DNA from 3 places in the Paenibacillus sp. FSL K6-2859 genome. Region 3 is predicted to be linked to each of the others. Evidence: riboswitches for the same ligand, from Rfam matches in the RefSeq annotation. Region 3 holds a riboswitch; each other region holds the start of a gene.
The links. Region 3 has a riboswitch for cobalamin ahead of metE (5-methyltetrahydropteroyltriglutamate--homocysteine S-methyltransferase). Riboswitches for the same ligand answer to the same signal wherever they lie in the genome.

Region 1 (5,034 bases), 4.5 Mb from region 3:
GACTATCCGCTTGACACTTTTGATTTCCAACCAAAGTAGCCCGCTTCGCCGACAGAAAAACCGACCGATGGATAGCTAGCCACGAGTGCTTTGAACTAATTGTTTTAAAATGATATAGTGGGTTCGTTGCTCGCAGGATGACTTGGTAGCTGGTTGTAAAACATAATAAAGTCGAGACCTGAGTACGGAGAAGCAATAGGCGTTTGCCTTTTCGTTATATTTTCTGAAGGAGGGTAATAGCCCATGAGTGATGAAATCTGTATACCACCTGGCATTCATCAGAAGGACACTAGCTTCGGCTACACCTTGTCTATCATTAGTGGTAAATATAAAATGACTATTCTCTACTATCTCTCTGAAAACAAGATCGTGCGATTCAATGAACTGCAACGAGGTATCGGTACAATACCTTTTAAGACGTTAAGTGTTATGTTGAAAGAACTGGAAGCGGACTGTCTCGTCAGGCGCGAGGAATTCCCCCAGATTCCCCCTAAAGTTGAGTATTCCTTGACTGAGAAGGGCCAATCGCTTATTCCGGTGCTGGATATGATGTGCACTTGGGGAGAGAAAAATTCCGTTCCAGCCGCGCAAGAGATAACAGTACCGTTTACGATTTAGCGACGACTTATGACAAAAGCAGCATTTCCATTAATGAAAATGCTGCTTTTTGTTTCAATTCTAATTACATATTATCGATAAATTCAACATAGCCTTGCGAACTGATGTCCAATTTTTTAAAATAATCCGTACTTCCTACCGTCTTAGATTCCGTACCATAAATGGCATAGAAGGAACGATAATCAGCGTTGCAGTAAACAAAAGTCGTGTCAAAGGGAGATAAAATACGGTCAAGCCCGTAGCCGAGTTTACCATCTTCACTGAAGTCTTTTTCACTTCCTCCGGCAGTTACAGCTAATGCGATTTTACGATTTCTTAATTTATCACTCTTCGAGCCCTATGCCCATCCGTAAGTAAATACTTCGTCCAGCCACTTTTTAAGCTGAGGCGGACTACTAAACCAGTAGACAGGGAATTGTAAGACGAGCTTATCATGCGCTTAAATTAGTTGTTGTTCCTTTTCCACGTTGATTTTTTCATCGGGATAGGCTTTGTACAGCTCATGTACCGTATATTTGTCTGGATATTTATGGAGTTCTTCGATCCAGCGTTTATTAACAACGGATGTTTCGATGTTTGGGTGCGTAACGACAACAAGTGTTTTCAATGGTGTATCCTCCATGTTTGAATCAGATTTAGGACTTGAGTTATACCTCCCATCACGCCATCGCGTAAGTATGCACTTTTAGTTCACGTACTTACCTAAAGGTAAGCATTGCAACCTGTCTGCACGTATATTGACGTACAGTCTTCGGGGCGATTCTCATCTTCGGTGTACACCCAAATATCACACAAGAGAGACTGGGTCATTCCTCCATCAATGTTACACTGGATACTTATTCACATGTTCTCCCCAGCTTACAAGAAGCAGCCCTTCGAGGGATCGGCGACTCCATTCTTGAAACGTGCAAAGAGGTCGGGATTACGACTGATCCCTCACTTTACTTGAGTAAAGGTTAGAAGGATGTTAGAAGATAGGTGATTTCAAGACAAACGGCGCGGTTCGGAGATCCCCGAAAACCGCGCCGTTATTCCATTCTTAGAGATGCTGGTGAAGGAAATTGAACCCCTGGGCTACACCAGATTAAGGCTGATATAGCTCTGTGGAAGCACATCCTCAAGCTTCCAAGCAAAACATCCTTCTCATTTTATAGCAAGATAGTCTTAGAAATAATTACAAGGAGGATAAACAGTACCAAGATTGCACCGGTAGATGTAAAGGCTCCTCCGATACCGCCACCATATCCGACACCACCAAAGCCAGCAATATTTTCGCTCATTTTAAATTTCCTCCTTTGTATTTAAGTTCATCTTAGCTTATGAAATCCACACTATAGTGCTTGGGTAAATAGGTAATTAGATATCTATCCATTTAAAGCCCCGACCGTAGGCAAAGGTTAGAAGAATGTTAGAAAATAGATGATTTTAAGACAAATGGCACGGTCCCGAAATCCCGGAAGCCGTGCCATGCGCAATTCTTAGATATGCTGGTGAAGGGAATTGAACCCCCGGCCTACGCATTACGAGTGCGTTGCTCTACCCCTGAGCTACACCAGCTTAAAGCTGATTTTTCTGTCAAACAAAAAATATTATACAACTTCCACCCAGAAACGCAAGCCTATTTCTCTCTATTTCCCTGCTCTCCCGAATTGCTATTCCATCTGTAGTTTACGCTCCACAGATTCCAGCTTTCCACGGCTAGTAGAGGGTTTATCTCGGCGGTCGTCTATTTTAAGTGAGGTAGAGACACGCTCTGCACCTGCGGCAAAAGGAGACTCGTGCAGCGCCTCGACTGCAGCAAAAATACGCTGAAGAGGCCCTTCGATAATTGTACCCATGGATGTAAGCTCATAAGTAATCCCTTCTACCGTCTTCAGCACTCGCTGCATATCCGCAACATAGCTGCTAAGGCTCGTACTACCTGTTCCAATCGGAATAACGGTTACTTCAGCAATAGGCATGGGAATACCTCCTCGGAATTTTAAAGTATGTGTCTCCTTCTATTGTAACAACTCCACCGCTCTCCCACAAATGATCTCAGCTTTATTATGCCCCTTCTTCTTTCCCCAAAAAATTCTCCGAAATATGACTTTCGCCACGGGTATTTTTTCTTACGTGAATTCTAGGGTCATCTGCACTACATTTATGGACTCTTTGTGGCATCTTTTCGGACAATTTATGAATCATTTTTCATATGCCTGTGGATCAATTGTGGATTACTTATGGACAGCCTGTGGATCATTTGTGGAGTACTTTTGAAGAACCCGCTCCCCGCGCGGGTTTTCTAAAAAACTGTTTACAAACACAACATCTTGGGTTATTTTTATCTAACGACAACAAAATATAGTGGAGACAGGCGCTTTGATCCTTAATCGGAATTAGAGCTTAATAGGGAAGTACGGTGAAAATCCGCTGCGGTCCCGCCACTGTAACCGGATGCCCTTTACAAGCTTTTAGAAGCTAAAGATGGGCAGATCTCCTGGCAGAAGCCACTGAGGGTAAGAACCCCCTTGGGAAGGCGCTGAGAGGTCCTCCGGAAGCCAGGAGACCTGCCTGTTTCGACGACACCAACTATGAGTGCCTGCGAGGAACAGGAGCGGTGTCCGCATGCGGTCATCTTCATAGAGACCACTACAAATATCTGTGTGGATATTTACATAACGCATCGGGCATTTTCAGCCATCCTCGCTAGGGGATGCTTTTTTTATGAGATCACAATGAATATACGGCCGCTTATGCGGCCCCACTTCTTAATGATAGGACGATAGACTGAGAGGAGAGCTATACAATGACGTTGTTGGAGAGACAATTTAACGGTACAACAAATGCACGGGAAGTTCTTTTAGAAGAGCTCATTGATTTAGGACGCGATATTATCGACAGCCGGGATTTGGACTTGCTGCGCGAGAATGCCAATTTGAACGGAGAGAGTTTCTCCGGTAAAATGAGCAAGTTCGGCAGTGAATATTCAAAATGGTACGCCCGTAACTTTACGATGCCGCCGCAGCTGGTGCAAGCCATTGATGACAATGTCGTCTATGTGCATGATCTGGATCAATACGCAATCGGAACGACTAACTGCATTTTTATCCCGTTTGATAAGCTTCTCCGAGAAGGCTTCAACACCGGCAACGGCAGTGTTCGTCCTCCGAACTCCATAATGACAGCTATGTCACTAGTAGCAATCATTTTTCAATCCCAGCAAAATGCTCAATATGGCGGCGTATCCGCCAATAAACTCGACTATGATCTGGCACCTTATGTAACCAAATCCTTCGCTAAGCTGTTCCGCAAGGGTCTGGATTATTTTGATGAGGGACAAGCTAATGAATCTTTGGGCGAGATCACAATGAGCCGGACCGATCTGGCGGAGGTATATCCGAGATCGTTCCGTTATGCACTGAAAGAAACTGAAATCGAAACCCTGCAAGCGGCTGAAAGTATGGTACATAATCTCAATACCATGTCCAGCCGATCCGGCGGGCAAATTCCGTTTACCAGTATCAATTATGGTACTTGTACTTCACCAGAAGGTCAGCTTGTAATCAGTTCCCTGCTAACAGCAACGATGAACGGGCTTGGCAGCGGAGAAACACCTGTATTCCCTATTCAAATCTTCAAATGCAAGCAAGGAATCAACCAACAGCAAGGCGATCCTAACTATGAATTGTTCCTAAAAGCAGCGGAATGTTCTGCACGCAGACTGTATCCGAACTTTGCTAATCTAGACGCTCCGCTCAACTTGCAGTATTATGATCCAAGTGATCCTGATACGGAATTTGCTACAATGGGCTGCCGCACTAGAGTGCTCGGTGACCGTTTTGGGCGTAATCATTGCTCCGGGAAGGGCAACCTTTCCTTTAATACACTGAATCTGGTTCGGCTCGGTCTGGCACACGGCACAGTAACAGGCCGGCGTACCGTCGCAGACGAAGCTGGCTTCTATGAGGATCTAAATCACTATATGGACATTGCGCTGGAAGGACTTCTTCATAGGTTCCGCATCCAAAGCGCGCAAAAAGCTAAAGCATCCGATTTCATGATGCGAGAAGGCGTCTGGGAAGGCGGCGAAACCCTCGCTCCTGAAGACTCTGTAGGTGAACTGCTGAAGCATGGTAGTCTGTCGCTCGGCTTCATCGGTATGGCGGAATGCATGAAAGCCATGTACGGCAAACACCATGGCGAGGATATGGAAGTCCATGCCAAGGCTGTGGCTATCGTACGTCATATGCGGGAGTATTGCGACCGGAAAAGTGAAGAACTGAATCTCAACATCACCTTGTTCGCAACACCAGCCGAGGGTCTGTCCGGTAAATTCACCAAGATTGATCGTAAGGTATTGGGTTCTATTCCAGGCGTAACTGACCGTGAGTATTATACGAACTCTTTCCACATCCCTGTATACTATGATCTAGG
Region 2 (5,034 bases), 4.1 Mb from region 3:
TATCACCATTCCAGAAGTGGAATTTCAGGATAACTTCTCCGTCTTTAACATCTTTAAAGAAGGCTGGTAGCAGCTTGATTTCTTTCGTGTTATAAGAGGGTGAGAAGGTATTGCCGAACTCCTTGAATGGAGTCCAGTCTTGCGGGCCTGCATTGCCACCAGCGGTATAGACAGCTTCCATCGTGGCAAGCTGGTTGCCATTAAAGGTAGTTGGAATGGCAAACGATTCAGTCGTACCTTTGGCATCACTTAATTTGGCAGTGTCATTCACGATGATCTTTAGTCTCCACGCAACACCCTTGTTGAATTTCAGCGTTAACACGGCATTTTCACCGTATTTTTGGGAAGCTGTGAGTTTTTTGAGTTGGCTGGCTTTGAGTGTGAGTTCCTCGCCATTCAAGGTGTAATCTTTTCCCTTTATTAGATACTTCCCATTTGCACTAATCGTGGTTAGCTTATTGCCGTTTAGGTTCAGCTTCACCTTGGTGTCTTTGATCGTTGCACCTTTTTTTAGATAGACCAGATCGCTCTCGGTGCTCGAGGAACGTTCTTTCAGACCAGACATTAATACGTTGTGGAGTTCGGAATCGGACCACTTATACGTTTTGCGGTTGAAATGTTGCCCATTATCCCAGAGCATGGAGGTCATTTTCTTTTCTTTTAAATAATAGGTAAGGTACTCGAAGAATTTCAGCTTCTCGCCTTGTTCAATCACACCTGTATCCTTATCGAAGCCTAGCAGTCCAAACTCACCAACGATAACAGGGATTCCTTTGGCTACGAATGTGTTGTAAACGTTATCAAAAGTTTGGATGATATCGTTTTTTGTATCTTTTTCAAACGTGGTGTAACCAGCGATATTCACACTGAACGGCCAGAAGCCGTAGTAGTGAACGGTCGCGATTATGTTCGGATCGTTAAGAGCTGTAATCGTCTTGTAAAGCTGATCCATTCTAGGTTGGGTAGGAGAAGTCTCTAATGAAGGCAGCACTAGCGGACGGACATCATTCTTTCCACCTGAGTTTCGAACGATCTGATGGAAAGAATTGTTGAGCTCTGTAAGCATCTGTTCCATCTTCACTTCATCCGTACTTCCGCCATCCGTGAAACGAGGTTCATTAATGCTTTCGAACATCAGCTTATCGGATTTATCCTTGAAGCGGTCCGCAATTTGAGTCCATGCTGCGTTATAACGCGCGAGCGTTTCATCATGCTTCTCTTCCATATGACTTACCCATAACCAGGAGTCGTGATGGACGTTAATCATTACATAAAGCTTGGCGTCCAGCGCCCAGCCGACAACTTCTTCGACACGGTTGAGGTAAGCTTGATCAATGGTATAGTTCGGTGCTTCACCTATGTGTGAATCCCAAGTGATGGGAATCCGGATACTTTTGTAGCCTTGTGCGGCGATTTTCTTAATCAGTTCTTGGGTCACACGCGGATTGCCCCAGGAGGTTTCATCCTCACCTGTAGCATCTAGCGTATTGCCAAGGTTCCATCCGGGCTGCATATCGTCTACATAGGATTGGATCTTACTCTTTGGTGCTGGCTTAGCTTGTTGCTCGTCCTTAGTGGCAGCGGCGGCAATGGATGAGAACAAAGAAAGCAGAAGAGCGGTGACAAGGGTCAATGATAAGAAGTGTTTCTGGATTCGAGTAGTCATTGAATTCTCCTTTGTAAGATCATTTTTGAGGATGCTTAAACCGGACCTTCCTTAGTACTTTGGTGCTTAGATGATCATATACACCTCCATTAATTTGTTGTAAACGCTTACCAAATACCCTAACATAGAATAATTTCAACGAGTACCTTACTAATTTGTGGTAAATTCATATATGAATTAGTGATTTGCAGTGATTCCAAAGTTATGGAGGGCAATCCAGTGAGCAGATTTCATTACATAGGCTCGGCTACAGAGCTTCCGTTAGGAGAAAGAGGCAGTGTACTGTCAGCAAAGACATATAATGAAGTGAAAAATTCCCCAGAGTATAAGAATCAAAGAGAGGCTTTACGCCTGCAAGGCATAATTCCTTTGGATGACATCGCAGATCTGTCTCATTTAAGAGATGAGGACTGTCTTGTATACGACTCGGAAGAAGATGCAGCGGGTATTTTTATAGAGGAACTTGGGTATTGGAACGATGAGATTCGCAAGCATTTTCGGAGTCCATATGTATACCGGATTTCACCGAATTGGGGCGGCTTCTCTGTATCCCCTAAGCTAAAAGATACGCTACCAGGATCGTATGATGCCTCACTCAAGTGTTGTCGGGAGTTATTTAGGCTTATGACAGATTATGGGGTATCTGGTGCCGAGTTTGAGCTTTATACTTGTTGGGCTGAGGAAGAAGGGCTCCTACGAAATAAAAAGTATGATCGAATCTTTGATTTGGCCTCTTTGTCACTGGAGGAGGGCTTTGAGCTGAGAGAAAAAGAGTATATTGTGGTTAAAATGATTTGATATTCAATAGGATTATCGCTAACTACTCGTTATACAAAAAACAAATATTGCATGACAAAAGCATCTATATTAGATATGATGGAGCATGAAAAATTAATATTAGCAATAGGTGCCAATTATGAATGTTTCGGAAATGCAATCATAGATTGGTTAAATGGAAAGCGGGTGTGAGTCCCGCGCGGTCCCGCCGCTGTGAAAGAGGAGTCCTTGCAAGGTACCACTGGGAAACTGGGAAGGTAGCAAGGGTGATGATACTTGAGCCAGAATATCTGCCTGTTTCTGATACACCATTAAACTCTACGAGCGATAGAGGGGTGTTTGATATAGTATATGCCTGCTATTATTGCGGTTCACTATCTTAAACCTCTTGACGTTATGTTGAGTGGTTTTTTTGTAGTGCTAAAAATATAAGAAAGTATAAGTTTAGCACCTATACTCTATGTCTTATATTTCTCGCTAAACGCATAACGTCCTTATAAGGACGCCGAGGGCGTTATGCTTGGAAAGTTTATTCTGTTTTTTTATTATAGGAAGAGAAGGGAAGGGTTATGGAAACATGAAGAAAAATAAGTTTTTAGCTTGGTTACTCATTGTAGCTGTATTTATCACGACGTTCTCTACAAGCCTAATCCCGGCTCATGCGAATGAAGTAATTGCCGATAGTGCAGTTGTAACAACAGAGGTTAATCAAGCTCTAGTAGAGCAGATTAATGCGTTAGTACAAGAGCCAGATACAGAGAAGCCTACGATATTAATAGAAGGTATACAAGATAAACAAGAAGTATCCAGTAAAGATTTAAGCTTCAAAGTAGTGGTTACAGACAATGTCTATAAAGACATTATCCCAGTAGTAAAGCTGAACCAAGTCGTTCTGTCAGCTACTAATGGTGAGTACAGAGCCTCTCTTAACCCAGGTAGTAACGTAATCGCAGTAACGGCTGTAGATGGCGCTGGGAACAAAGCAGATAATGTAACCTATCAGGTTACTTATAAAATTACTGCCAAAGAACAGTTAGATAAAAGCTTGGCTTACATCGTTAACACTGTAAAGAATCCGTCATTTGGAACAGGTAGCGGAGAATGGTCGATTCTTTCTCTAGCACGTGCGAACTATAAAGTACCAAGTGGTTATTATGATCTCTATTACAACAATGTAGCTACGAAAATAACATCGATTATCAAAGAGGATGGAAAACTCGACGCCAATAAAAGCACAGAGAATTCCAGAGCAATTCTAGGACTGACCTCTATCGGAAAAGATATCACGAATGTTGCAGGTCATGATCTAAGAAATGCACTCGCTGATTATCAATATATTCAGAAGCAAGGGAACAACGGTCCCATATTTGCTCTGATTGCACTAGATAGTCATGACTACGAAATTCCAGTATTATTCCCTGATCCTGATGAGAAGGGAGTTATATATCAAAGCACAAGAGAAAACCTGGTTCAGTACATCTTAGATAGAGAAGTTAAAAAAGGTGCAGCAGATGCCGGGGGCTGGGCTTTAGGTGTAACCAAAGCAGACGTCGATATGACCGGGATGGCGATGCAAGCACTTGCGCCTTATTACGCAACGAATTCTAATGTAAAAGCTGCCGTGGATCGGGCGATTGCATGGTTATCGAGTGTACAAAATGCTCAAGGTGGATTTACAAGCTGGGGAAGCACAAGCAGTGAGAGCATCGCACAGATTGTTGTTGCCTTAACTGGCGTAGGCGTAGATCCGCACAGTGACCCTAAGTTTATTAAAGAAGGAAATTCACTTATAGATGCTTTACTTAGCTTCTCTGGGCCGGATGGTGGATTCAAGCATATTCTCACCGGAAAAGTAGACGCTATGGCTACGGATCAAGGCACATATGCACTCGTATCCTATGATCGTCTGATCAATAATAGCAACCGTCTCTATGACATGAATGATGTTCAATTAGAGCAGCCGGAAGTACCGACTCCAGATGTAGCCAAGCAGCATTTGGATAAGAGCCTTGCCTATCTTGTTAAAACCGTAACGAATCCGACTTATTTCGGAGAGTGGTCCATTCTTTCTTTAGCACGTGCAAACTACGATGTGCCTAATGATTATTATGATCTCTATTACAACAATATAGCTACGAAAGTAGCAGCCTTAATAAAGGATGGGAAAATCGATACTACTGTAAGTACAGAGTATTCCAGATTGATTTTAGGACTTACCTCTATTGGAAAAGATATCACGAATGTCGCGGGGTATGATCTGAGAAAAACGCTTGCTGATTATCAATACATTCAGAAGCAAGGAAATAATGGTCCTATATTTGCTCTAATTGCGCTAGATAGTCATAACTATGATATTCCAGTAGCGCCAGCAGGTAAAGTTCAAACCACAAGAGAAAACCTGATTCAGTATATTTTAGATAATGAGATTAAAAAAGGTACAGTAGAAGCCGGTGGTTGGGCATTAGGTACGGCGAAAGCCGATGTCGATATGACGGCTATGGCAATACAAGCACTTGCACCTTATTACGCAAAGGATTCTAATGTAAAAGCTGCCGTAGATCGGGCCATTGCATGGTTATCGAGTAATCAAA
Region 3 (5,034 bases):
CCCACTGGGCAGAAGAGAACAAATGCAGTGCTGATTCTATCTTTGTAGCTTTCCACAGCTCCCAAGAACCTACACGTGCAGAAGAAACAGATTGCAAGACTTTCGAAAGCAAATAAGGTGATAATTTGAAGGGACCCTCCACGGTTCCTTCTTTTCTTTTCTCATTCTATCAAGAATGAGAATTATTATCAAGTGGCTGAAATAAAAAGCCAGGGAGAAATTCCCCGGCTATGATTTATTGTATATCTCTAATGCTATTTGGAGGCACTAACTCCTGCCTTTTCTCTTGCAATAGCGGCAGCCTTTACCATGTTACGAAGTGCATCTTCCGTCTCCTGCCAGCCACGTGTCTTAAGACCGCAATCCGGATTAATCCAGAACTGTTCAGGGTCGAGCACCCGCAGCGCACGATCAATAGCAGCTGTCATTTCTTCTACAGCAGGAACCCGTGGACTATGGATGTCATATACACCAAGACCGATTCCCTTATCATATTCCTGTTCTTCAAAGCTAACGATCAATTCCCCATGGCTACGGGAAGTTTCTATAGAGATGACATCTGCATCCATCGCGGAAATGGAGTCGATCATGTCATTGAATTCGCTATAGCACATGTGGGTATGAATTTGTGTTGTAGCCTTCACATGATTCGTTGCGATACGGAACGACTTCACCGCCCAATTCAAGTATGCCTCATGATCTTCAGCCTTCAAAGGAAGCCCTTCACGGATAGCCGGTTCATCTACTTGAATCATCTCTATGCCTGCATCCTCCAAAGCTTTAACTTCATGACGGAGCGCTAAGGCAATTTGATTAGCTACTGCTTCCCGACTAAGGTCATCACGTACGAAAGACCAATTGAGGATTGTAACAGGACCAGTCAACATGCCTTTAACAGGAAGGGCAGTTAACGACTGAGCATAAACGCTCTCTTTCACAGTCATAGGCTGAATAAAAGCTATATCCGCATAAATAACCGGTGGCTTCACGCAGCGAGATCCATAGGATTGAACCCAGCCATTACTAGTAAATAAGTAACCATCTAGCTTCTCCCCGAAAAACTCCACCATATCCGTTCTTTCAAACTCACCGTGCACGAGTACATCCAGACCCAGTTTTTCTTGGAAGGTAATTGCATCCGCGATCTGCTCACGTACGAACCCATCATAGCGCTCTTGATTCCATACCCCTTTACGCCATTTCAACCTTGCCTGACGTACTTCTACGGTCTGTGGAAAGCTTCCGATCGTTGTCGTTGGCAGAAGTGGCAGCTGCCATTTCTCCTGCTGCGCCTTTAGGCGCTCAGCAAACGGTAGACTGCGTTGGTCCGGTAAATCTGCAAGTCCAAGAACTTGCTCCGCAACATCCTTACGGCCGCGTTCAGGAAGCGAACGGAAGGCAGTAAGGGCTTCGCGACTGGCTGTCAACGCAGCAGCAGCTTCTCCTGTACCCTCTAAGGCTGCAGCAAGCAGGCCAAGCTCACTAAGCTTCTCATCAGCAAAGGCTAATGCAGCCTTGACGGTTGTCTTCAGCTTCGCCTCACCCTGAACAGTAACCGGAACATGCAGCAAACTGCAAGAAGGCTGTAGAATAAGACGATCAAGCGGTACATGTACACTCAGCTTCTCGATTAGCTGCAGCTTAGCATCCAGATCCGAGCGCCAGATGTTGCGTCCGTCAATAATACCCGCTCCCAGCCACTTATCCTCAGGCCAGCCAAGACGTTCAATCGATGCCAGGTTCGTCCCGCCATCATGGACAAAATCAAGACCTAAACCTTGTACCGGAAGTTTGAACAATGCCTCCAGCGGTTCAGCAGCTTCAAAGTAAGTCTGCAGAATAATATTTAAACCAGGCACGGATTCAGCAATTTCTGTGTAAATCGAGTGAAGTAAGGATAATTCTGACTCATTTATTCCTGTAACAATTGCTGGTTCATCCATTTGTACCCAGCTTACTCCTTCTTGCTTCAGTTCCTGCAACAGCTGAATGTAAACCGGAAGAAACCGAGCAGCAATCTTCGCAATATCCGCAGATGCAAAACCTTTTGACAACTTAAGGAATGTATAAAGGCCTAAAACTACAGGTTTACCCTCAATTCCCCCTTGGGACTTGGCAAAACGATAAGCTTCCAGTGGTTTGTTCTCGGTCAGACGCGGCGTTTGTGCACCAATCTCTGGAACGATGTAATGATAGTTCGTATTGAACCATTTAGTCATCTCACAAGCGGTAGCCTCAGCATTTCCTCTAGCCATCGCAAAATAAAGATCAAGTCCAATGTCGCCACCGTCATACGCATAACGTGGAGGTACGATCCCGAACATAACAGCTGTATCCAGCACATGATCGTAGAATGTAAAATCATTTACCGGAATGAAATCAATTCCTGCCTCCTGCTGAGTCTTCAAATGCTGAAGCTGAATGCCTGTCATTTCAGTACGGAATTCTTCCTCATTTATTTTCCCCGCCCAGAAGGCTTCCAACGTTTTCTTCCACTCGCGGTTTTTTCCGATTCTTGGATAGCCAAGATTACTTACTTTTACTTTGTTCGTCACTTTGCAGCTCCCCTTCTCCATTTTCTTATTTTGGACTTGATATCACTTGCATTCCTATAAGCATAAACGCCTTCGGCGTCCTTGTAAGGACGGTAAGCATTTTAGCGAGAAATATAAGACATAAAGTATAGGTGCAAAACTTATACTTTCTTATATTTTAAAAAAGAGCGCCCTTCCCTAAAAAAAGTCAAAGGGAAAGACGCCCATAATATACCTATGGTTAACGTCTAACACCTTCCTATCCTCCGTAGGTGAAGCAGTGCTGTTGAAACAGGCAGGTCTCCTGGCTAGCGGTGTCAGCATCCTTAGCAGTCTTCCCAGCAGTAGTAAATTGCCAGTGACATATGTTGCTATGGACTCTTCCGTTACAGTGGCGGGACCGCATCGGCTTCGAACCGAACTTCCCTTTTAAGCCTACCGAATTACTAATTCCGGCAAGCACCTGTCTCCGTTATTTTCAAGCTAAAACGCCATTGGCGTCCTTTTAAGGACGGTAAGACGTTTATGCGAGAATAATAAGAAAGTATTGTGTGAAACTTATACTTTCTTATCATTTAATCGCTAAAACGCCCTTGGCGTCCTTTTAAGGACGGTAAGACGTTTATGCGAGAATAATAAGAAAGTATTGTGTGAAACTTATACTTTCTTATCATTTAATCGCTAAAACGCCCTTGGTGTCCTTTTAAGGACGGTAAGCGTTTATGCGAGAATAATAAGAAAGTATTGTGTGAAACTTATACTTTCTTATCATTTAATCGCTAAAACGTCTTCGGCGTCCTTTTTAAGGACGGTAAGCGTTTATGCGAGAATGATAAGAATAAAGTGAAACTTTTACTTTATCCTTATCATCAATAAAGTGAGTGTCTTAATCTGATGTCATCATACGTGAAAGCCCCCGTCATCTGCAATAGATGACGGGGGCTTTGGTTATATCGATTCCTTATAACGGATTTAGAAAAACACGAAATATACTACTGCAGCAAGTACTATGCGATATATAGCAAATGGTAAAAGCTTAATCCGGTTGATCAATTTCAAGAAGAAACGCATCGATAATAACGCAAACACAAAGGCACTAATAAAGCCGGCAATGAAGAACGGCAGGGCATCGATGGTGAAATATTGCCAGTTCTTCATCAGTGAGAGTAAACTGGCGCCTGCCATGATTGGAACAGCCATAATAAACGTGAAATCAGCAGCAGCACGATGACTCATACCCAGAAGAACACCACCAGAAATCGTCGACCCGGAACGTGAAAATCCCGGCCACAAGGAGAAGCACTGGACCAGACCAACACCTAGCGCCTGCTTATATGTAATCTGATCGACACTCTCCGTTTGAATCTTCTTAGGTCCGAATAGATCCGCAATAATCATTAATACAGCACCGACTACTAGACCGATTAACACGGTAGATGTAGAGAATAAATGTTCGTCAATATAATCATTAAACAGAACCCCCAGCACGCCTGCTGGCACTAAGCCTACAAGCACCTGTGTAAGCTTAAGGTGGCCGCCTTTTTCAAGCTGTGGTTGTTGCTCGGTTACAGGATCCAACTGCTTGCGGCTGAAGCGCTTTAAGCCCAACAATTCAATGAACCTATTTCTAAAAATAACTACAACTGCTAATATTGACCCCAGCTGTATAACCACTTTGAACGTATTGGCCGTATATTGCCCAAATAACTCTGTCGATTTTAACCACATATCATCAACAATGATCATATGACCCGTGGAGGATACCGGAGCAAATTCAGTCAATCCTTCAACAATTCCCAAAATAATAGCTTTAATAATCGTTAATAGCTCCATTTGTTCTCCTCCTTTTAATCATAACTTTTATCTATAAGTCCTTCTCGGCTCAACCTTCGGTGTTCATTTTCCGGCTGCGCTTGCGGAAGAACAAATACCCCAGGATCACTACTCCACCTGCAAGAAGCACGTACACTACGTTAGAGTACATATCCATATACATGGCAATGTCTTCCCAGGACTCACCCAATGCCGCCCCAATAAGCACCAGCAATAGATTCCATCCCAGCGTACCAATCGTTGTGAAGATCATAAACACTCCAAATTTCATGCCCGACATCCCTGCTGGGATCGAGATCAAACTACGCACTAATGGAACCATCCGACAAAATAATACGGTCCAATAGCCATATTTGTCAAACCAAGCGTCAGCCTTGTGGATGTCCTTTTTGCTAATCCGGAGTAGGCCGCCCCAGCGTTCAACGATCTTTTCCAATCGATTTACATCCAACAAACGACCGATATAATAAAGAATCACTGCACCCAGCAGTGAGCCAAGCGTAGCAGCAATGATTACCCCAGGAATGGTCAAATTCGTTGTGGTTGTCATAAATCCGCCAAAAGGAAGGATCACTTCGGAAGGAATTGGTGGAAATATATTTTCAAAAGCGAGCATAAGGAAAATACCAAAGTAACCAAACTGCTCCATAAAATCTGTAATCCATGC

Region 1: linked by a shared signal. The riboswitch ahead of MHB64_RS02435 (anaerobic ribonucleoside triphosphate reductase) and the one ahead of metE (5-methyltetrahydropteroyltriglutamate--homocysteine S-methyltransferase) in region 3 are both predicted to bind cobalamin.
Region 2: linked by a shared signal. The riboswitch ahead of MHB64_RS03920 (S-layer homology domain-containing protein) and the one ahead of metE (5-methyltetrahydropteroyltriglutamate--homocysteine S-methyltransferase) in region 3 are both predicted to bind cobalamin.

What each region holds. Positions count from the first base shown of each region.
Region 1 is NZ_JBBOYU010000001.1:555,399-560,432, reverse strand. Features, by position in the region: gene MHB64_RS02460 (winged helix-turn-helix transcriptional regulator) at 244-618, shown strand; partial or broken gene MHB64_RS02455 (NAD(P)H-dependent oxidoreductase) at 683-1,225, opposite strand; gene MHB64_RS02450 (YjcZ family sporulation protein) at 1,767-1,898, opposite strand; tRNA gene MHB64_RS02445 (tRNA-Thr) at 2,104-2,175, opposite strand; gene MHB64_RS02440 (MTH1187 family thiamine-binding protein) at 2,271-2,579, opposite strand; cobalamin riboswitch at 2,956-3,189, shown strand; gene MHB64_RS02435 (anaerobic ribonucleoside triphosphate reductase) at 3,407-5,034, shown strand, end outside.
Region 2 is NZ_JBBOYU010000001.1:891,062-896,095, forward strand. Features, by position in the region: gene MHB64_RS03910 (cellulase family glycosylhydrolase) at 1-1,666, opposite strand, end outside; gene MHB64_RS03915 (hypothetical protein) at 1,886-2,464, shown strand; cobalamin riboswitch at 2,555-2,755, shown strand; gene MHB64_RS03920 (S-layer homology domain-containing protein) at 3,021-5,034, shown strand, end outside.
Region 3 is NZ_JBBOYU010000001.1:5,011,096-5,016,129, forward strand. Features, by position in the region: gene MHB64_RS22520 (DUF1540 domain-containing protein) at 1-116, shown strand, start outside; gene metE (5-methyltetrahydropteroyltriglutamate--homocysteine S-methyltransferase) at 255-2,555, opposite strand; cobalamin riboswitch at 2,812-3,016, opposite strand; gene MHB64_RS22530 (undecaprenyl-diphosphate phosphatase) at 3,507-4,367, opposite strand; gene MHB64_RS22535 (DedA family protein) at 4,417-5,034, opposite strand, start outside.